Regions from separate parts of the Clostridium sp. MB05 genome, predicted to be linked through region 2. Evidence: a T-box and tRNA genes for the amino acid it is inferred to sense, from the RefSeq annotation. Region 2 holds a T-box; the other holds one or more tRNA genes.
What was found. A T-box is a leader RNA that pairs with one kind of tRNA and senses whether it is charged. The one in region 2 lies ahead of thrS (threonine--tRNA ligase), so its partner is inferred to be a tRNA-Thr.
Positions count from the first base shown of each region.

Region 1: it encodes a tRNA-Thr, which carries the amino acid that the T-box ahead of thrS (threonine--tRNA ligase) is inferred to sense. The anticodon was not compared.

Region 1 is NZ_CP174370.1:328,834-339,729, reverse strand. It holds gene ACH36K_RS01695 (hypothetical protein) at 1-94, shown strand, start outside; gene ACH36K_RS01690 (acyl-[acyl-carrier-protein] thioesterase) at 176-925, shown strand; gene ACH36K_RS01685 (NAD(P)/FAD-dependent oxidoreductase) at 975-2,219, opposite strand; tRNA gene ACH36K_RS01680 (tRNA-Glu) at 2,549-2,623, shown strand; tRNA gene ACH36K_RS01675 (tRNA-Val) at 2,629-2,704, shown strand; tRNA gene ACH36K_RS01670 (tRNA-Asp) at 2,711-2,787, shown strand; tRNA gene ACH36K_RS01665 (tRNA-Glu) at 2,813-2,887, shown strand; tRNA gene ACH36K_RS01660 (tRNA-Val) at 2,893-2,968, shown strand; tRNA gene ACH36K_RS01655 (tRNA-Asp) at 2,975-3,051, shown strand; tRNA gene ACH36K_RS01650 (tRNA-Thr) at 3,079-3,153, shown strand; tRNA gene ACH36K_RS01645 (tRNA-Glu) at 3,160-3,234, shown strand; tRNA gene ACH36K_RS01640 (tRNA-Val) at 3,240-3,315, shown strand; tRNA gene ACH36K_RS01635 (tRNA-Asp) at 3,324-3,400, shown strand; tRNA gene ACH36K_RS01630 (tRNA-Thr) at 3,430-3,504, shown strand; gene ACH36K_RS01625 (ATP-binding protein) at 3,597-4,571, opposite strand; gene ACH36K_RS01620 (DnaD domain protein) at 4,564-5,568, opposite strand; gene ACH36K_RS01615 (peptidoglycan DD-metalloendopeptidase family protein) at 5,733-6,839, shown strand; gene ACH36K_RS01610 (S8 family serine peptidase) at 6,889-8,082, opposite strand; gene ACH36K_RS01605 (DMT family transporter) at 8,177-8,608, opposite strand; gene ACH36K_RS01600 (dUTP diphosphatase) at 8,689-9,144, opposite strand; gene ACH36K_RS01595 (hypothetical protein) at 9,296-9,838, opposite strand; gene ACH36K_RS01590 (UDP-N-acetylglucosamine 1-carboxyvinyltransferase) at 10,152-10,896, shown strand, end outside.
Region 2 is NZ_CP174370.1:747,733-758,628, forward strand. It holds gene ACH36K_RS03770 (metallophosphoesterase family protein) at 161-1,114, shown strand; gene ACH36K_RS03775 (helix-turn-helix domain-containing protein) at 1,279-1,698, shown strand; gene ACH36K_RS03780 (5-formyltetrahydrofolate cyclo-ligase) at 1,737-2,312, shown strand; gene ACH36K_RS03785 (hypothetical protein) at 2,826-3,008, shown strand; gene thrS (threonine--tRNA ligase) at 3,053-4,990, opposite strand; T-box leader at 5,060-5,272, opposite strand; gene ACH36K_RS03795 (ABC transporter permease) at 5,624-6,454, shown strand; gene ACH36K_RS03800 (ABC transporter permease) at 6,456-7,238, shown strand; gene ACH36K_RS03805 (ABC transporter ATP-binding protein) at 7,274-8,305, shown strand; gene ACH36K_RS03810 (polyamine ABC transporter substrate-binding protein) at 8,334-9,380, shown strand; gene ACH36K_RS03815 (adenine deaminase) at 9,399-10,896, shown strand, end outside.

The sequences.
Region 1 (10,896 bases), 420 kb from region 2:
ATTTTTAATTCAAGCATATACAAGGGCATATTTAAATATATTAGTATGGGATAGAAATGAAGAGGTAGAGATTCTTATAGATCCTATATTATAAACAAAGGTTTTGAGAATTAAATAAACTTAAATAAACTCTGTAGAATTACAGAGTTTTAAATTTAAAATTAGGAGCAACGAAATGGGAAAAATTTATAGTAAAGAATATGAATTACATTATTATGATGTGGATAGTAATTTAAAATGCTCTATAGCAACAATATTAAATATTTTATCTGATATAGGTACGAAACAGTCAGAAGAATTAGGATCAGGAATGGAAGGACTATTAAAAAATAATATGACTTGGGTATTTTATAATTATAATGTAAGAGTTAATAGATATCCTATGTACGGAGAAAAACTTCTAGTTAAAACGGAGCCAGCTGGATTTAAAAAGTTTTATGCTATAAGAAAGTATGAAATAAAAGATGAAAGTGGGAATTTAGTAGTAGAGGCTAATGCTATATTTTTACTTATTAATTTGGAAAAAAGAAGAACTATGAGAATCCCCTTAGAACAATATGAGATATATGGATTAAAGGGAGATATAGACGGAGAATTTAAAATACCTAAGTTAGAAAAGCTTAAAGAGGTAACGTATGAAAGAAAATTTAGCGTTAGATATACGGATATAGACTTTAATAAACATGTAAATAATACAAAGTATGTAGAGTGGGCTATAGAATCTTTGCCAGAGGATATAGTTAAAAACTATAAGTTAGAAGAAATTAAGGTTACTTTTGAAAAGGAATGTAAATATGGAGAAGAAATTAAGTCATTATCAAGTTTTATAAAAGAAGAGGATGGTTCTTTAACTACTATACATAGAATAGAAACCTTCGATAATAAAGAATTAACCAAGTTAATAGCTCATTGGAGAAAATATTAAAAAGGTTAATAAACAGATAAAATTCTGTTTATTAACCTTTAATTTTATATTAGGAATTTGCAATTGTTTTTGCAACAGAGGATCCTGAGCTCCAAGCCCATTGAAGATTAAAACCTCCACAATCACCATCTACATCTAGGATTTCACCACAAAAATATAGATTTTCAACTAATTTAGATTCTAATGTTTTAGGATTAACATCTTTAGTATCTACTCCACCTATAGTAACTTGAGCTTGATTGAATCCATTAGTATCTGTGCATTTAAACTTCCAATATTTCAATAAATTAATAAGCCTTTTTTTTTCATCCCAAGCTAAATCGTAGCAAGGAGAATGTAAATTTAATATATTTGCTTCTTTTAAAAGTGTAGGAATTAATTTTTTATTAACTATTCCAATAAGAGCATCTATAATTGGTCTATGAGAAAACATAGCAAAGTGTCCTTCTAGGAAATCCTCAACTTCACTAAGTGATTGGTTAGGCATCATATCAACAACTATTTCAACTTTTTTTGTTTTTAGTAATGCTTTTGAAGCATGCCCTGAAAGTTGTAAAATTGGAGGTCCTGATATACCATAATCAGTAAACAATATTTCTCCAAACTCTTTTCTTACAGGTTTACCGTCAACTAGTAATATTGCATATCCATCAAACTTTACTCCTGTTATTGATTTTAGATAAGGGTTATCTAATTTTAGTTGAACTATTCCAGGAATAGTTTTAATTATAGAATGACCAAAAGATTTAGCTAAATTATATCCGGAGCCATCAGAACCAGTCTTAATTGCAGATTTTCCCCCACAGGCTAAAATTAATTTATTACATGTGAATAACTTATTCTCTTCATTGCCTGTGGATAATTTAAAGATTTTCTTCTTGTGGATATCTTTTACTTTGCAGTTTGTGTATAAGGGAATATTCCTATCTTCTAACGCTAATTTTAATATATCTACAACTGATGAAGCTTGTAGCGACCTAGGATACACCTTGCCATTTTGTAACTCTATTATTGGAAGACCTAATGATAAAAAGAAATTTTCTGTATCATTTATATCAAAATTAGATAATACATTAGAAAAAAATCCTGTATTTTCACTATGATAAGAAAGGAAAGGGAAAGAAATAGTTCTATTAGATATATTACATCTTCCATTTCCAGTAGTGAGTATTTTTTTGCCTATCCTATCAGTTCCTTCAACTATGGCGACGTCTAAACCAAAATCTTTAGCTGTAATTGCAGCAACTAATCCAGAAGCACCACCACCAACTATAATTAAATCATGATGTATCATAATTAAAATCTCCTTAAAATAATATAATAAATATAATTCTATCATAGTAATATAACTTATCAAATATGGGATACTAAATTAGAGGACTAGAATGTATATAAATGCTTTAAATATAAGCAGTATATTTTTATTAATATAAAAGTGTCTAAAAAATCAAAATAAGCTAACAAAAGTCTTAAATTACTAGTATGAAAATATAGATAACCAAAGTATTTTAAAAATAAAAAAAAAAGTTGTTAAAAAGTGTTGACACTATATTAAAATTTAGGTATTATAGTTTATGTGCTCGCCGAGCGAATAGCGAGTAACAATAAGCTAAAAACAAACATGGCTCCTTGGTCAAGCGGTCAAGACACCACCCTTTCACGGTGGTAACAGGGGTTCGATTCCCCTAGGAGTCACCATTTATGGAAGCATAGCTCAGCTGGGAGAGCATCTGCCTTACAAGCAGAGGGTCACAGGTTCGATCCCTGTTGTTTCCACCATAATCTGGCTCAGTAGCTCAGTTGGTTAGAGTGCCGGCCTGTCACGCCGGAGGTCGAGGGTTCGAGCCCCTTCTGAGTCGCCACTTTAAAGTGATACAAAATAAATATGGCTCCTTGGTCAAGCGGTCAAGACACCACCCTTTCACGGTGGTAACAGGGGTTCGATTCCCCTAGGAGTCACCATTCATGGAAGCATAGCTCAGCTGGGAGAGCATCTGCCTTACAAGCAGAGGGTCACAGGTTCGATCCCTGTTGTTTCCACCATAATCTGGCTCAGTAGCTCAGTTGGTTAGAGTGCCGGCCTGTCACGCCGGAGGTCGAGGGTTCGAGCCCCTTCTGAGTCGCCACTTTAAAGTGATAAATATATAATAAATGCTGGCATGGCTCAACGGTAGAGCAGCTGACTTGTAATCAGCAGGTTGTAGGTTCGATTCCTATTGCCAGCTCCATTATATGGCTCCTTGGTCAAGCGGTCAAGACACCACCCTTTCACGGTGGTAACAGGGGTTCGATTCCCCTAGGAGTCACCATTCATGGAAGCATAGCTCAGCTGGGAGAGCATCTGCCTTACAAGCAGAGGGTCACAGGTTCGATCCCTGTTGTTTCCACCATAAATTTTGGCTCAGTAGCTCAGTTGGTTAGAGTGCCGGCCTGTCACGCCGGAGGTCGAGGGTTCGAGCCCCTTCTGAGTCGCCACTTTAAGTGATAAGAAATATATAATATGTGCTGGCATGGCTCAACGGTAGAGCAGCTGACTTGTAATCAGCAGGTTGTAGGTTCGATTCCTATTGCCAGCTCCAGAAGCTTTGGAATATTTTCCAAAGCTTTTTGTTTTTTTAAAATATTTTTGTAAGATAGATAAAAAATAAAAGAAGATAGGAATAGTAAATTCCTATCTTCTTTTTAAGTTTAATTGAATTCTTATGTCTTCAGCGTAAAACTTATATAACTTAAAATTACCAAGTAATCTAGAAGAAATTCTTTCCGTATATGTTTTTCTAATATCAAATAGAGTTAAATTTGTTGATATTAGCATTTTCTTCTTCTTTAATAATTTTTTATTTAATAGATTAAAAAATTCAGTAGCTGAAAAATCAGTTATTTGCTCTGCACCTAAGTCATCTATAATTAATAAATCACAGTTAATTAAAAAATTTTCTAATTCCATATTACCATTAAATCGTATATCCCTTAGGTTTTTAATTAACTCATCTATAGTCCTGTAAACAACTAAATATCCTTCATCAAGAAGCTCCTTAGCTACACAGCAGCTTAAAAAAGTTTTTCCAGTTCCAGAATCACCATAAAATAGTATATTATCATTAGTATTATTAAAATTATGAATAAAATCTCCTTTTAAATATTGAATAATATTTTCAATATTTTTTCTAGGTGTAAATTTATCATCACTTATTTTATGATTAGAAAATAAAGAAATATCAAGAGCATTAAAGTTAATTTCTTTTAAGGTATCTTCTAAATCAGAGTCTTTATAGTATAATTCTATTAACTTTTTCTTATAACAAGAGCATTTGTTAATTCCAATATACCCTTCATCTTTACATTTTGGACATCTATAATGAAGACTTAAATATTCTTGACTATATCCTCTAGAGACTAAAGCTTCACATTTTTTAAATCTTAAATCTGTTATTTCCTCTTTAATTTTCTTTAAAGAATTCTCATCTAAGCCCTTTAATATAGACAAAGATAAATTTAAAGACTTTTTTTGAATTAAATTATCTAGCTGTAAAATCTCAGGATATTTTTCTTCTATTTCTTTTCGTCTATTATTTAAATTTTTTTGTTCCTCAATCTTTATATTTTCATATATTGAAGTTAAATCTTTTTCATATCCTTTAATCATCATTATCCCATCCTAACAGTTTCTTTTCTAAAGAATCATAATCATAGTCACGGCCTTTAAAATTATCAAATCTTAATTTAGGCTTGTTAAAATTATTTGAATTAGAATTAGCATAATTTTTCTTTGAAGATAGATTCTTATAAGAGACCTCTTTTTCTTCGATCTGCTTTAGGCTTCTTAAGTTATCTTTGTTCCAACTTGATAATATTCCATCTATATATTTAAAATCCGCTCTATTTAGCCTTTGAAAACAAATATCACAAGCTTTTTTTATTATATCTAATGAAAAACCATAATTTGTAGTCCATTTTTCTAACATATCTTCCTGAGGCTTCATTATATCTGTATTTCTAATTCCTAAAAATTTAAGTATTTCTCTGTAGGTTCCCCATTTATCTTCTGTTTTTCTTATATAATTTTGTGCATCATCAATAGTTTTTATTTTCATTTCGTTCCATGCTAGTGCTACTTTTTCTATATATCTATGGTTAGTTTTACCCTTAGAAACACAAAATTCAATTATTAGAAGGATTAATTCAGAAGAAAAATTAAAATCTTTTTTCCATCCTATATAAGTTGTAAACTCGCTAGGGGATAGAGGTCTACCCAGTAGTCTTTCTATATCCTTCAACATACCATTATTAGTTTCATCTGAAAGTTCTGCTAATAAGTTAATTTCACTTTTATCAACATTATTATCAGAAGATAGATCTATAAATTCTATATCAAAGTTTCCCATTTTATCAATTGGGATTAGCCTTATAACACCTTCATCATTCCAATAATTAAGTGCATTTATTATATCAGACTCTAATAGATTTAATGATGTAGCTAATATTGAGGCATTAACTCCAATTTCACCAGTAAAATTATATTTAAGCATTAAAAGATATACTTTAATAAATTCTCCTCGAGCTTTAGGCATATATTTTTCAATAAATATATTACTTATAGGAGTAAATTTTAAAGGCTTTGATTTAAGCATGAAAGTGCTCATAATTACAACCACCTTTCTAACAGTAATATTGCAATAACATAATTATAACAAAGTGGAGTAATAGGCTCAACAAAACTATAGAATATATAAAAAGAATATTATTTCTAAAATTGGGAAAACTAATAGATGTGTTGCTTAACATTATTAAAATGAAAGGAGATTTTATGGATATAAAAGGAGACTCGATAAAGGTAGCTAAAAAGGCTACATTATCAATATTTGTTATAGGGCTTATTTTAAATATTAGTTTTACTAAGGTAAAGGCTCAAACAGATGAAAGCTTCAGCAATATAAATCTAAATAAGCAAACATATTCTATATCAAATAAAGTATCAAGTGGAAATAATATACTTGATAATCTAATTGTGGCTTTAACAGGAAGAATAAACGGGTATGAAGTAAGGTTAGATGATAAGATTATAGGATATACTTCAATAGAGAATGATATTAGTAATATAACAAATTTAGTTTTGGAAAAATATATAAGCGAAAAGAAGATTAAAGGAAGTTCAATAGTATCTTTTCAAATAAATGGAGATATAAAACTACAAGAAAATAAATTTGATGTAGCTTTATTACAAACAAATGAAGAACTGACTAGTGCTATATATGATTTATCAAAAGAAAATTCAAGTAACTTAAAGCTAAGTATAAAATATGTAAATGAAGATAATATAAAAATACAACCTAACACAATAATAATACCAAGTGATTCTATGTATTTAGGAGAAACAAAGGTTGAAGATGGAGAAGTAGGTCTGAAAAAGCAAGTAAAAGAAGTTACATATGAAAATGATAAACTTATAAGCACTAAAATAGTTAAGGAGGAAAAGATAAAAGAAGCAATAAGCAAAAAAGTTTATAGAGGAACTAAAAATCCATATAATTATGGAATCGCTTTTTTAAAAAGTCCAACTAGAGGAGGAGATATGACGTCTGGATATGGCGAGAGATGGAACTCTTTCCATAAAGGAATAGATATTGCAGGGAACACAGGAGATGATGTTTTAGTTGCAATGGATGGGGAAGTTATATATGCTCAATATAATGATGGTGGCTATGGTAATTTAATAATGGTTAAGCACGAAGATAATATGATTACATATTATGGACACTTAGATGGATTTTATGTTAAGGTAGGAGATAAAGTTAAAAAGGGAGCTGTAATTGGAGCAATAGGAAACACTGGATTTAGCACTGGACCGCATTTACATTTTGAACTTAGAGTAAATAATGAACCAGTAGATCCAACTAATTATATAGTTCAATAAAATATATATTAAAGAGATATAAAATGAAAGGTGCTTTTATTAGTACCTTTCATTTTATTATAGAGTTAATATTTATTTTACCATCGCCTTGATAGTTTTTAGGAATATCTAGTAACTCACATGATACCTTTAAAAGAGATGATATATCTTTGGGGGTTAAATCCGGATTGCTTTCATAAATTAAAGCACATACGCCTGATACATAAGCTGCAGCTAGGGAAGTACCACTAAAGGTTTTATATGAACTATCTAGCTTTGAAGGATATAACTTAATTCCATCTCTTTCAGAAATATAACTGGTATTAGAGTTTAAAGAAACTATATCAACGCAGGCAGCACATAAATTAGGTTTTGAGTCCTTTTTTAATGTACCAACTGATGAATAAGTATAAGGTTTAATTTTTGATGTAGAGTCATAACCTGAAACGGTTATACAATCATTGCATAAAGCAATTCCTGTAATTGACCCTTCTAAATTTTTATTACTACCACTTGGGACTATACAAGTTATGTTTTTACTATTTGCTGATAATACCATTAAATTGAAACACTTTTGGAAAAATACATTATAATGTAATAATTCAAATGGTAAACATAAGATTTTTATATTATGCTTTTCATTTTCTTCAATAATCATCTCTATTGCATTAAGTACATCAGATATAAACCCCTTTCCACTTTTATCAAAGGCTTTATAGCAATGAATATTACATTCAGGAGCAATTCCACTATACATTCCATTGGATTTTCCTCCGCTTCCAGCAATTATTCCGGCGGTACAAGTTCCATGTCCATTATCATCATAAGGATATTTTAATCCATTTATTAAATCTATAAATGTAATTATTCTATTATAAGGAGTAATTAAATCAGGATGGGGATAAACGCCAGTATCTATAATTGCAACACTAACATTTCTACCTTTAACTTTGGTTTTACTAGATATTCTAATTTTATTTGCAGTACTAACGCTCATACCACATAAAGAGAAGTATTCGTCAAAGCAAATATAATCAACCTCTGGATATTCTAGTAATCTTTGAATACCATTAGAATTTAGTCTGGCACATATTAATTGACAATGCTTTATATTACTTATAAATTCACCTTTATAAGAGGGAATTTTTTTTATTAAGCTATCATGAAATTTTTTATATTTAATAAGTACTCTATAATTATTATAGGGTTTTGATAACATACAATTTTTTAAGTTTGAATCTAATTTTTTATTAAGTGAAAACATACTATACTCCTAAAATTGATCACAATATATAGTATATTAAAAGTATGATTTTTGTTAATAGTATAATTTTCTAAAGAGTAAAAAAGAAGAGAGCTTACACTCTCCACTTAAATATAATAATTCCTAATATCATTATAGCTATTCCAATAAACTCTCTAAGATGAAAAGATATTTTTTCAACACCAAATAAACCAAAAGCATCAACAACTCCAGCAGAAGCAAGTTGTGCAACTAAAATTATAGCGATACCACATGTAGCACCCATTGCGCCAATACTTCTCATAACAGTAAAAATAATTATTACGCCAAGGACTCCACCTAGTAAATAGATTTTATTTACATCTTTTACATTCTTGAAACTTCCTTTGCCAAAAAACATTACAATAATTAATGTTACAATAAGTGCGGTTCCTTGTACTATAACGTTTGTTTCCCAGGTTCCAACTTTTTCTTCTAACTTAGTATTAAAAACACCTTGAAGTGTCATAGATATCCCCGAGATTATTGCATATAAAATTGCTAACATATAAAATCACCTCTAAGATAGTATTACACTTATGATAAAGAAATATTAAAAAACCTCCTAGAAATCTAGAAGGTTTTTTATTATCTACTAATAAATGATTCTTTAATTTTAGATTCTGAATAGCCTAAAGTAATTCCTAGACTTATAAAATCTTCAATAAGAGTCATGTAATGATCATCAGAAGGTGATATTATTAAGTCATTTAAATCTATAAAAAGATTTAAAAATTGATCACTTAAGCAATAATCATTTGGCTTTATAACAACTTCCTTAATATGATCATAGTGCCTATCAATTCCAATATTAATGATATGGTCAAAGCAATCTAAGTATTTTTCGAACAATACTGATTTATTTATTGGATTATCATTATCTATCCAATATTTATAACACTTAGTTTCATCAGCTAATGAGCTAAGTTTTGTATGTAGTTCTAGATGTTTTCTAGCCCAAATTTTATATTCACTTAGAGTACTATCAATAATGATTTGTTTGTTTTTTTCTCTTTGTGATTCAAAGAAAGCTATAATTTCCATAAATATCCCCCTGTTTTTAAGGATTTACTATAATATATTTTACAAAAAGATTTCATAAATGAAAAGTGTGGTAAACGAATACAAAAAAATAAATTTTTTATATATTATGAAAATATAAAAAAGTGCTTAAAAAATTAAGCACTTTTCAATATTAAAGATATAAATTCTTTTTTAAAGGATAACTTTTTACTAATGTTTCTCTTTTATTAGTAGAAAATTTCCATATTTCAATTCTATCAACTTTAAGAGTTTCACAATTAGATTTAAAGTTAACTTCACCATCAAACTTTTTCATATCTTTTGGAATATAATTAAGACTAGCTAAGGATATATGCATTGATGGCTCACTACTATAATTTTGTGTGTTAAATCCATATAGCTTTAAGGTATCGCTCATTAGTCTAGTAAGTCTTTTTATATACCCAACATCCTCTATTCTCATATTTAGAGTTTTGTTAGTTTCTGAAATTGAAACTTCAGTAGATAATTGAACCTTAAAATTCTTATAAGGCTTCACTATTTTATCTATAACAACATCTAATTTCTCTATATTAGGATTTTCAATTACTTCTAAAGGAATATATGGTGTTGGAGAGCTCCTATTAGCTCTAAATCTTTTAGAAAGATTTTTTTGAATAGGATTTAAATTTTTATAAGATTCATCATCAAATAATGCTACTAAGTAATATTTCATAGATTTAGCCTCTCATATTAAATTAATTTATATGTATTTAAAATTACATATAAACGTTTTTATAAATTATAACATATTACAAAAAATTAAAAAAGATATATAAAGAAAAGTTTGAATATTATAAAGGTAGTAAAAAAGGTTATTAAAAAAGAGTTTTGGAAGAAAAAACTCTATTTCCTTAAATTATTTTTATGTTATAATGAGTATTGTAAGTTTTTAAGAAAACTAAATTATTACAGAATAATGATGGATAATAGTTGAAATATTAGGAAAGATTAATAGATATATATAAATTATGATAAGGGTGAAATGGATGGAAAAGTTAGTTATAAATGGAGGAAAAGTTTTAAATGGTTCAGTTGATATAAATGGTGCTAAAAATTCAGCTGTAGCTATATTACCAGCAGCAATAATGGCTAGTGAAGGAAAGTGTTTAATAGATAATGTACCAGATATAGAAGATGTTCATTGTCTTGAAAGAATTTTAGTTAGCCTTGGATGCTCAGTAAATAAAATAGATAATAACACTTTAGAAATAGATGCAAGTGATGTAATAAGTGTAGAGGCATGTACTGATGATGTAAGAAGAATGAGAGCATCATATTATTTTATAGGAGCTTTATTATCAAGATTTAAAAAAGCAAGGGTAGAACTTCCAGGGGGATGCCCTATAGGAGTTAGACCAATAGACCAACATATAAAAGGATTTGAAGCATTAGGTGCAAAAGTAAGTATAGAGCATGGAGCTGTTACTGTAGAAGCTGAACACTTACATGGAGCAAATATATTCTTTGATGTTGTTACAGTTGGAGCAACTATAAATGTTATGATAGCAGCGACTTTAGCAGAAGGAACAACTATACTTGAAAATGTTGCAAAAGAACCGCATGTAGTAGACGTTGCAAACTTCTTAAACTCTATGGGCGCAGATATAAAAGGTGCAGGAACGGATGTAATTAGAGTAAAGGGTGTTGAAAAGTTATCAGGATGCAATTATAGTGTTATACCAGATCAAATAGAAGCAGGGACCTTTATGATTGCAGCAGCAGCAACAAAAG
Region 2 (10,896 bases):
TGCTAAATTAGTGATAAAGATAAGTTGAAATTATATTATAGATATATTAAATTAGCAAACTTTTAAGAAATAGAAGTGAATATTATATAAGTTATAGAAAAAAATAAATTTAATTAAGATTTTATATTCAGAACTAATTTTAAAGTAGAGGTGATTAAAAATGAAAAAATTTAAATTAATCATTAGTACAATTATAATAATCTTTTTAGGAGTAATATCAGTTACATATATAAATAAATCTAAAGCAATTCCTAAGATTACAACAGCAACAACAACATCAAATTCAGATCTTACTTTTGCTGTGTTAGGAGATGTTCATGAGAATATTGATCATTTTCAAAAGGCTATTAATGATTTATATACAATAAATCCTAATATGGATGCATTAGTGTTAAATGGTGATGTTGTAGATCAAGGATTAGATGAACAATATGATTCAGTACAAAAAGCTTTAGAGAAAAATAAAGAGTTCTTACCTGGAACAATTATTAAAAATATTGGGAATCATGAATTTTTTGATTATAATACTGAAACGAATGCCCCAGAGCAAGTTCAAATATTTATGAATAAATATCTTGAGTTTTCCGGAGAAGAAAAGGTATATCATGATAAATGGATAAAAGATTATCATTTTATATCACTAGGATCTGAAGATGGTAATTCTGAAACTTTAAATTCAGTAACAGCATTTATATCTAATAAACAATTAGAATGGTTTAAAGAAAAACTAGCTGAAAATCACCAAAAAGGAAAGCCGATATTTGTATTTCTACATCAACACTTAGATTATGGAAATAATTCATGGATTGGTGTTAAACAAAGTGAAGAAATTAAAGAGATATTAGCACAATATCCAGAAGTAATAATGTTTGCATCTCACACTCATAGTGACTTGAATGAAAACAGTGTAATTTTAAACAAACCATTTACAATAGTTAATACAGGGGCTGTTCATTATACTATTATACCTGATCCAAATGAAGAAAAGGGTTATAGGAGAGAAGCAGACTATATCAAAGGAGTTTATATAGAAGTAAATGGTAATAATGTTACTATTAAGGGTAGGAATATAGAAGAAAAACAATGGATATTTAGTACAGAGATTGTTAATTAGTGAACTTGATTAAATAGTGTCAATATATATTATAATAATATAATGTGCATGAGTTATAAATATAGAAAACTTATGTATTTTAACAGAATGGCAACTTTAGGTTGACAAAAAGCAAGTGTTAATTGGTAGTATGAAAGTTTATAATTAGGTATGTTTTAATAGAGGTGATAAGATTGAAATTTTCAGAAAAATTACAAGTTTTAAGAAAGGAAAAGGGATTATCTCAAGAAAAATTAGCAGAAATATTATCTGTATCTCGGCAGGCAGTTTCAAAATGGGAGTCTGGTCAAACATATCCTGAAATAGATAAATTAATAGTGTTAAGTGATTTGTTTAAAATAACATTAGATGATTTAGTAAGAGATGGGGATATTACATGTGAGAATAAAGATAATGATGGAACTAAATTAGAAAATGAGATTAATGAAGATTCTGAAGAAAAGGATGAATTTATAATGGTAGGAGGATTTATTGCAGGTACTGCAATTGGATTGCTTACAGGTAATCTTATGTTTGGAACAGTAGCGGCATTTTTGGGACTTGGATTATCCTATATTATAAAGGGAATTAGAAAGTATAGTTGAGAAAATATTTATAAACTATCTGACTTAAGGAGAATATTATGAATAAAGAAGATAAAAGAAAATTAAGAAATGAAATATTATCAATAAGAGATGCTTTAGTTAGGAACGAAAAAGAATATATGGATAATAATATATTTAATAAGTTAGTAAATAGTGAACTATATAAAAATGCCAAGAGTATTTTTATTTATATAAATTTTAGTAATGAAATAAATACAATAAATATAATAGAAAAATCATTAAATGATAGAAAAGAAGTTTTCATTCCTAAAATATATAAGGGTGATAAATCTATGAAAGCAATAAAGTTAAATTCATTTAATGAATTAAAGAAAAACTCCATGGGAATATTGGAGCCATACGATGATTCTAATTTTATAGAAAAAACAAATATAGATTTAATAATAGTCCCAGGAGTAGTCTTTGATAATAAAGGAAATAGGATAGGATATGGCGGAGGTTATTACGATAGGTATTTAGAAGATATAAAATATAAAAATAATAAAGTGGCCTTAGCTTATGATATTCAAATAGTTGAAAGTATAGATGCCGAGGCACACGATGTTAAGATAGACTATATAGTTACTAATAGCAAAATCATAGATAAATTTTAATTAGTAGTTGAAAATTTTGAGAATGATGCATATATAATAAAGGTAAAAGTTACATTAGGATGAGATCTTGGGACTTGTCAAAGTCTATTTAATGCTTACTTAACAAATTTAGGTTTTAGAAACTTCTCATTTAAGAACGGAAATGTATTCTCAAAATGCTTTAGAATTAGCTAAATGTCTAGAAAAACATCCTAAAATAAAGTAGGTTAAAATTATTCATACCTTGAAACAAGTTCACAATATGAATGGGGGTAACGAAACGTGCACCCCTTTTTATAAATTAAAGATATAATAAAGCGGTTCATACAAGTTAGATTATATAATACAGAACAATCTAACTTTTTCTTATTTAGTTCTTTAAAGTTTTATATTTTAAATTTCGCAATACTTTTGATATAATAAATAATATTAAATAAGAAAAAGCAATGAAAGTTATTAGTGATAATAAATAAAATTCTAATTGATTTAATTATTAAATATAGAATACAAATTAATTATAGGGAGTGGTTTGTTATGTTTACAAAGGAAGAACTTCAAATTCTTAATGATGCTTTAAAGATGGCTGAAGAAAATTGTACAAAATTATTAGAATCAAGTACAAATAATAAAGATAGAATGGTATCTTATAATAGAAAGCAAAAGAAGATATGGTTACTTCAAAATAAGATGAAAAAACTTATTGAAGAAAATAAATAATGAAAAAAGCAGGTATTTGATTAACTTCAAATACCTGCTTTATATTATTTTTCTTTATTTGCTATTTCTAAGATTAATCTATTCTTCAATTCTGAAACTGGAATTGCACCTTCTTCGCCATTTTTTCTGCTTCTTACTGAAGCCTCATTGTTAGTAGCTTCTTTTTCACCAACAACTAAAATGTAAGGGATTCTTTCAAGTCTAGCTTCTCTAATTTTATAGCCGATCTTTTCTGCTCTGTAGTCTCCAGAAATTCTTATTCCTGCATTTTTGAAATCTTTAACTATAGACTCAGCATAGTCATTATATTTATCAGAAATAGGAAGAACTATTGCTTGAGCAGGAGCAAGCCAAGTTGGGAATGCACCAGCATATTTTTCAATAAGCATAGCTAAAGTTCTTTCATAACATCCAATTGAAGATCTATGAATTATATATGGACGTTTCTTATTACCGTCTTTATCTATATAAGTCATACCAAATCTTTCTGCAAGAGCAAAGTCGATTTGAATAGTGATTATTGTATCTTCTTTTCCATGAACATTTTTAAATTGAATGTCAAGTTTAGGTCCGTAGAATGCAGCCTCACCTTCAGCTTCTACGTAGTTAATGCCAAGATGATCTAATATTCCTTTCATTAACACTTGAGTATCTTCCCAGGCTTCAGGGTTATTTATATACTTTTCAGTGTTCTTTGGATCCCATTTAGAGAATCTAAATGAAATATCTTCATCAATTCCTAAAGTAGACATTATATGATTTATTAACTCAACACAACCCTTGAATTCTTCTTCAATTTGATCAGGTCTACAAACTATATGACCATCAGATAAAGTAAATTGTCTTACACGAATTAATCCATGCATTTCACCTGATGATTCATTTCTATATAAAGTAGAAGTTTCAGCATATCTTATTGGTAACTCTCTATAGCTGTGTTGCTCAGCATTATAAATAGTATATTGGAATGGACAAGTCATAGGTCTTAATGCCATAACTTCTGGATCATGGTCTTCATCACCTAAAACAAACATACCGTCTTTATAGTGATCCCAGTGTCCTGAAACCTTAAATAAGTCATTTTTAGACATAGAAGGAGTTTTAGTAAATACATAACCTCTTTTTTCTTCTTCATCCTCAACCCATCTTTGAAGAAGTTGTATCATTTTTGCTCCCTTAGGCATTATTAATGGTAATCCTTGACCTACATTTTCATCAGTTGTAAATATTTTAAGTTCTCTACCTAACTTATTATGATCTCTCTTTTTAGCTTCTTCTAATGCTTCTAAGTGAGCATCTAAATCAGCTTTCTTTAAGAAGGCTGTTCCATATACTCTTGAAAGCATTTTATTCTTTTCATTACCTTTCCAGTAAGCACCTGCACTTCTAATAAGTTTAATAGCTTTAACTGATTTTAATGATATTAAATGAGGACCTGCACATAAGTCAACAAAGTCACCCATTTTATAGAAAGATATAACTTCATTTTCGTCTAAGTCATTTATTAATTCAACCTTATATGGTTCATTAGCTTCTTCCATAAGCTTTATTGCTTCAACTCTTGGTAATTCAAATCTTTCGATAGAAGGATTTTCTTTTATTATTTTTTTCATTTCATCTTCTATTTTAACTAAGTCTTCAGCTGTAAATGAATTTTCTACATCAAAATCATAATAGAAACCATCACTTATAGCAGGTCCTATAGCTAGTTTTGCATTAGGATATAATCTTTTAACTGCATAAGCTAAAACGTGAGATATACTGTGTCTTAATGCATCTTTTCCTTCTTGAGAATCAAATGTGCAAATTGCAAGTTCGCTATCTTGATTTACAACATAACGTAAATCTACAACCTCTCCATTAACTATTCCACAACAAGCATTTCTAGCTAAGCCTTCACTAATTGATTTAGCTATATCTAAAACAGAAATACTAGCTTCAAATTCTTTTACTGATCCATCTTTTAAAGTAATTTTAATCATATTTATTTCTCCCTTCGTAATACAAATTTAAAAAGTAAATAAAAAAACTCCCGTCTCTTCTATATAAATAGAAGGGACGAGAGTATAAATTCTAATTTTCCCGCGGTTCCACCCTTAATTGCCTACAATAAGGCCTCTTAAGAATATCGTAACGTGATATAAACGGACTTTATTAGAGTCACTCAGAGGTGGTCTTCAACTAAATTCAAGTAAGATAATTTCACCAAACATATCTCTCTCTGAAAATGAAACGTAGTTTACTCTTCTCTTCAACGTGTTTAAATATTTATTACTAATTATTATAGTTATATAATATGCTAATGTCAACAAAAAAGAATTAAACTTAAAATTTTTTATAAAAAAGTAGTATAAAGATATTTTAATCTATATATAAGAAAAGAATATTCGTGATTTGGCTATGGAAAGAAAATGTAGAAATTGAATTAAATCATAAATATGTGATTATGAAACATAATTTTAGTTAAAATTAATATTAAAAATAGACTTAAAACGAAATATAAAAAATAAAAAGTTGACATTGTTCGTATAAAAAAGTAAAATAAACTTATAATATGAATAAAAAATGTTAAAATATTCGTATATTAACGAATTATTTAGAGGGGAAATGAAAAAATGAAGCGAAAAAGTCATTATATACTATTTATACCCTGTGTAGTATTGGTAGCATACTTTATGATAGTTCCACTATTAGGCACGATAATTCCTACATTGACAAATACAGCTGGAGGAATGTTTAGCCAATATACAAATTTCTTTAAAGATTCATATATGATGTTAATATTCTGGAGGACCATTAAGGTATCATTAATATCATCTGCAATTTGTATGATTATAGGTGTACCAGTAGCGTATTACATATCAAGAATATCTAAAAAGTTAAGAGGTTTACTTATTGCATTAACAGTATTTCCTGTTTTAACAAATTCAGTTGTTCGTTCATTTGCTTGGATGAGCATTTTAGGGAAAAATGGTGTTATTAATAGCTTACTTATAAAGTTAAATATGATAAATGAACCACTATCACTTTTGTATACAGAAGGCGCAATTATAGTTGGTACAGTATATATTTTCTTACCTTTAATGATTATTTCTCTTGTTGGGGTTATGGAAAATGTAGAAAATGATTTATTAGAAGCAGCAGAAAGTCTGGGAGCAAGTAAATTAAAGGCATTTTTCAAGGTTATATTTCCACTTAGTTTACCAGGATTAATAGTTGGAACAGTTTTAGTATTTACAGGCTCTTTAACTGCATATACGACTCCACAACTATTAGGTGGAAACAAAAATACAGTTTTGGCCACATTAATATATCAAAAAACCATGACATTGGGAGATTGGCAAGGAGCTGCAGTAGTAGCCACTATAATGATTGTAGTTACATTAATAGTTATAAAGGGAATCAACTTCCTAGCGTCAAAACTAGATAAGAGGGGTGTTTCATAAGATGAAAAAAAATAAATTTCTAACAGCTTTTGTTGTATTAGTATATATATTCTTATTTGCGCCATTAGTTATTATTGCTATGACAAGTATAGGAACAGAAAACTATATAGCATTCCCACCAAAAGGATTCACTTTAAAATGGTTTTTAACAGTATTTAAATCAGAAGCTTTTATAAGCAGTATGATTACCAGTTTTGTAATATCGGGAGTAGCTACATTAGCGGCTTTAATTATAGGTACTCCTGCAGCTTATGGATTAAGTAGATATGACTTTAGAGGAAAAGCTGCTATTAAAAGCTTCTTCTTCTCACCGCTAATAATACCTGGTATAGTAGTTGGATTTTCACTATTCCAATTCTTATTAGTAAAGTTAAGTCTTTCAGTACATATTAGTTTATTTATTGGACATACATTAGTAATTATTCCTTACATAATAAGAGTTATTGGATCTAGTTTAGAAGTATTTGACTATTCAATAGAAGAAGCAGCTATGAGCTTAGGATGCAAAAAATCATTAACTTTCTTTAAAGTAGTATTACCTAATATAACATCAGGAGTAATGGCAGCATTTATGTTAGCTTTTATAAATTCATTTAATAATGTTCCAGTATCTATGTTTTTAACTGGACCAGGGGTAAGTACATTACCTATAACAATGATGAACTATGTTGAGTATAATTATGATCCAACAGTATCAGCATTGTCAGTAATATTAATGATATTAACTATTGGAATTATGTACATATTAGAAAAGACCCTAGGTCTTAATAATTTTGCAGGATAAAGTTATGACTAATAAAGAGTTGGAGGACAAGTAAAATGGATTTAATAAATTTACAAAGCATAAATGTTTCATATGATAAAAAAAATAATATATTAGAAAATTTAAATCTAAAAGTTAAAAAGGGAGAGCTGGTATCTCTTCTTGGGCCAAGTGGATGTGGAAAGACTACAACTTTAAGAGTTGTTGCAGGATTTATAGAGCCAACTGCAGGTAAGTTTTTATTAGAGAATGAAGATTATACAAAGATACCTGTTCATAATAGAAATTTTGGACTAGTGTTCCAAAGTTACGCATTATTTCCACATTTAACAGTTGAAGAAAATGTAGCCTTTGGCTTAAAGATGAAAAATATGCCTAAGGATAAAATAAAAGTAAAGGTAGATGAAATATTAGAAACTGTAGATATGACTCACTTAGCAAAGAGGTATCCTAAAGAATTATCTGGGGGACAAAAACAAAGAGTAGCTATAGCAAGGGCATTAGTTATAGAACCAAGACTTTTACTCTTAGATGAACCCTTAAGTAATCTTGATGCAAAGTTAAGGCTTAAGATGAGAGTTGAGATAAGAAAACTTCAACAAAAACTAGGAATAACAACATTATTTGTTACTCATGATCAAGAAGAGTGCTTCTCAATCTCAGATAGAGTAGCAGTACTTAATAAAGGAGTCATAGAACAATTTGATACTCCGGAAAATATTTATTCAAATCCAGCTACAGAGTTTGTTGCAAGGTTTGTAGGATTTGAAAACTTCATTAATTTAAAAAAGGTTTCAAAGGATACTTATTGTAGTGAATGTGGAGCTGAATTTAAGGTGGACAAATCAAAGGATCAAATAGATGTTAAAGCAACTATAAGACCAGATGATATAAAGATAGTTAATGAAGAGCTAGAAAATACAATAGATGGTATCATAGAAATAAGAACATTCTTAGGGAAAGCATACCAATATGATGTTAAAACATCTGTGGGTAGCATAATTGTGAATAGTGAAAATAGCCTTATATATGAAAAAGGAGATAAAGTAAAGATTCAATTACCATCAAATAAAATAGTTATATTATAAAATTTGCATAAGATAAAGGAGAATATTTATGAAGAAGAGAATTTTAGCATTATTATTAACAGGATTAATTTTATCAACAGCTTTAGTAGGATGTAACAAATCTGGAGATGCTGCATCAAACAAAAAACTTGTAATTTCAACATGGGGACTAAATGAAGATGTATTAAAAGAAACAGTGTTTGAACCTTTTGCTAAGGAACATGGAGTAGAGATTGTTTTAGAGGTTGGAAATAATTCTGAAAGACTAACTAAAATGAAGAACAATCCTAATTCTAATATAGATATAACTTATTTAGCAGAGTCATTTGCTGAACAAGGTATAGAAGCAGGTATATTTGAAAAAATAGATTACTCAAAAATACCAAATGCTGAAAATATAAATGAAAAAGCTAAAGCTACTGTAGAAAGAGGATATGGGCCAGCTTATACATTAAACAGTATAGGAATAGTAGTAGATCCATCGGCTGGAATAGAGATAAATTCATGGGAAGATTTATGGAAACCGGAATTAAAAAATAAAATAGCTATACCCGATATAACTACTACTAATGGGCCAGCAATAGTAGATATTGCGGCAACTAAAGCAGGGGTTGATATCAAATCAGATAAAGGTGAGGCAGCCTTTAAAGAACTAGAGGCTTTAAAGCCAAATGTTGTTAAGACTTATAGCAAATCATCAGATTTAGCTAATATGTTCTCAAGTGGAGAAATAGTTGCAGCTGTAGCATCAGATTTCGCATATGATACAATTGCAAAAGCTAAGCCAGGAGTTAAAAATATAGTTCCAGAATCAGGAACTTACTTAAACTTCAACACAATTAATATAAATAAGAATTCAAAGAACAAAGAATTAGCGTATGAGTTTATAAATTATGCTTTAAGTCCAGAAGTTCAAGAGAAAACAGCTAAAGCTTTAAAGGAAGCACCAGTTAATACAGAAGTTAAATTAACCGAAGAAGATTCTAAGAATTTAACATATGGAGCAGTAGTTGATAATGCAAAAATAATAGATTTCAAATTTGTAAATCCATTAATGGAGCAATGGATTAATACTTGGAACAGAATAATGAACTAGTATTAAATGGGTGAGAGAATGGAAGTACAATTAATTATAAAAAATTTAAATGTATATAACAGTTATTTTAAAAAATTCATAAAAGGTGATGTTGTAATACATGATTGTAAATTTGTTCATATAGGACATAATTATGAGAACAGGTTAACATCTAAAAATGTTATAGACGGTAATAATAAGTACATGATTCCAGGATTAATAGATATACATATGCATATAGAAAGCTCAATGACCATTCCGAGCGAATTTTCAAAGGCTGTAATAAAACATGGGGTCACTACAGTTGTAGCTGATCCTCATGAGATTGCAAATGTTTTTGGAATCGAAGGAATAAAGGAATTTATGAAGTCTGAGGAAAAAGTAGATATATTTTATGGCATACCAAGCTCTGTACCTTCAACCTCAAGTGATTTAGAGACTACTGGAGGGAAAATTGGTGTGAGAGAGGTAGAGGAACTATTATCCTGTGATAGAGTTCTTTGTCTCGGAGAAGTAATGAACTTTAAGGATTTAATAGAGGATGAAAATTCTACTATAAATAAGATAATCAATATTAGTAAAAATAAAAAAAGAAACTTTCCGTTAGAGGGACATTGTCCTAAAATTGATGGAGTAGATTTATCTTTGTATATTTATAGAGGTGTAAATGGAGACCATACTCAACAAAGCGTATCATCTCTTGAAGAAAAAATAAGAAATGGTATGTTTATAGAAATGCAACATAAATCAATGACTAGTGAAAATATAAATTTTTTAATAGAGAATAATTTATATGAGCATTTTTGCTTAGCTACAGACGATGTAATGGCAGATACGTTAAAAAAAGGACATCTTAATGAATTAGTCAAAAAAGCCATGAAATTAGGAATGTCACTAGAAAATGCAGTATATGTAGCTACTTATACTCCATCTATGAGAATGGGACTTCTAGATATAGGAATAATAGCACCGGGAAAAATTGCAGACTTTATTCTACTTAGTGATTTAGATAGCTTTGAGATTGAAGAAGTTTATAAAAATGGAGAAGTTGTATTTAGTAAATCAGAAGGAATAAAAGAAGAGTATTTTAAAACAAAGAGCAGATTTAGTGAAAGATTTTATAACAGTATAAAAGTAAAACCAATTACTAAAGAAGATTTACTAATTAAAGTGCCTAAATTATACAATAATAAAGTTACATGTAGGACTATTAAAGTATTTGAGAATACGACCTTTACAGAAGAAGGTGAAATTACACTAAATATAGCTAATAACATTTTAGAGTGGGAAAATAAAGACTGCTGCTTAATAGCTGTATTTGAAAGATATGGTAAAAACAATAATGTAGCTTTTGGCTTAGTAGAAGGTGGAATTATAAAAGAAGGTGCAATAGCAACTACGTGGGCACATGATCACCATAATCTTATGGTGATGGGAAGAACTGTTGAGGATATGGTTTTAGCTGTAAATCAAGTTATATCTTCTGGAGGAGGATATGTTGTTGTAAATAAGGGTAGTGTATTAGCTGAGTTAAGCT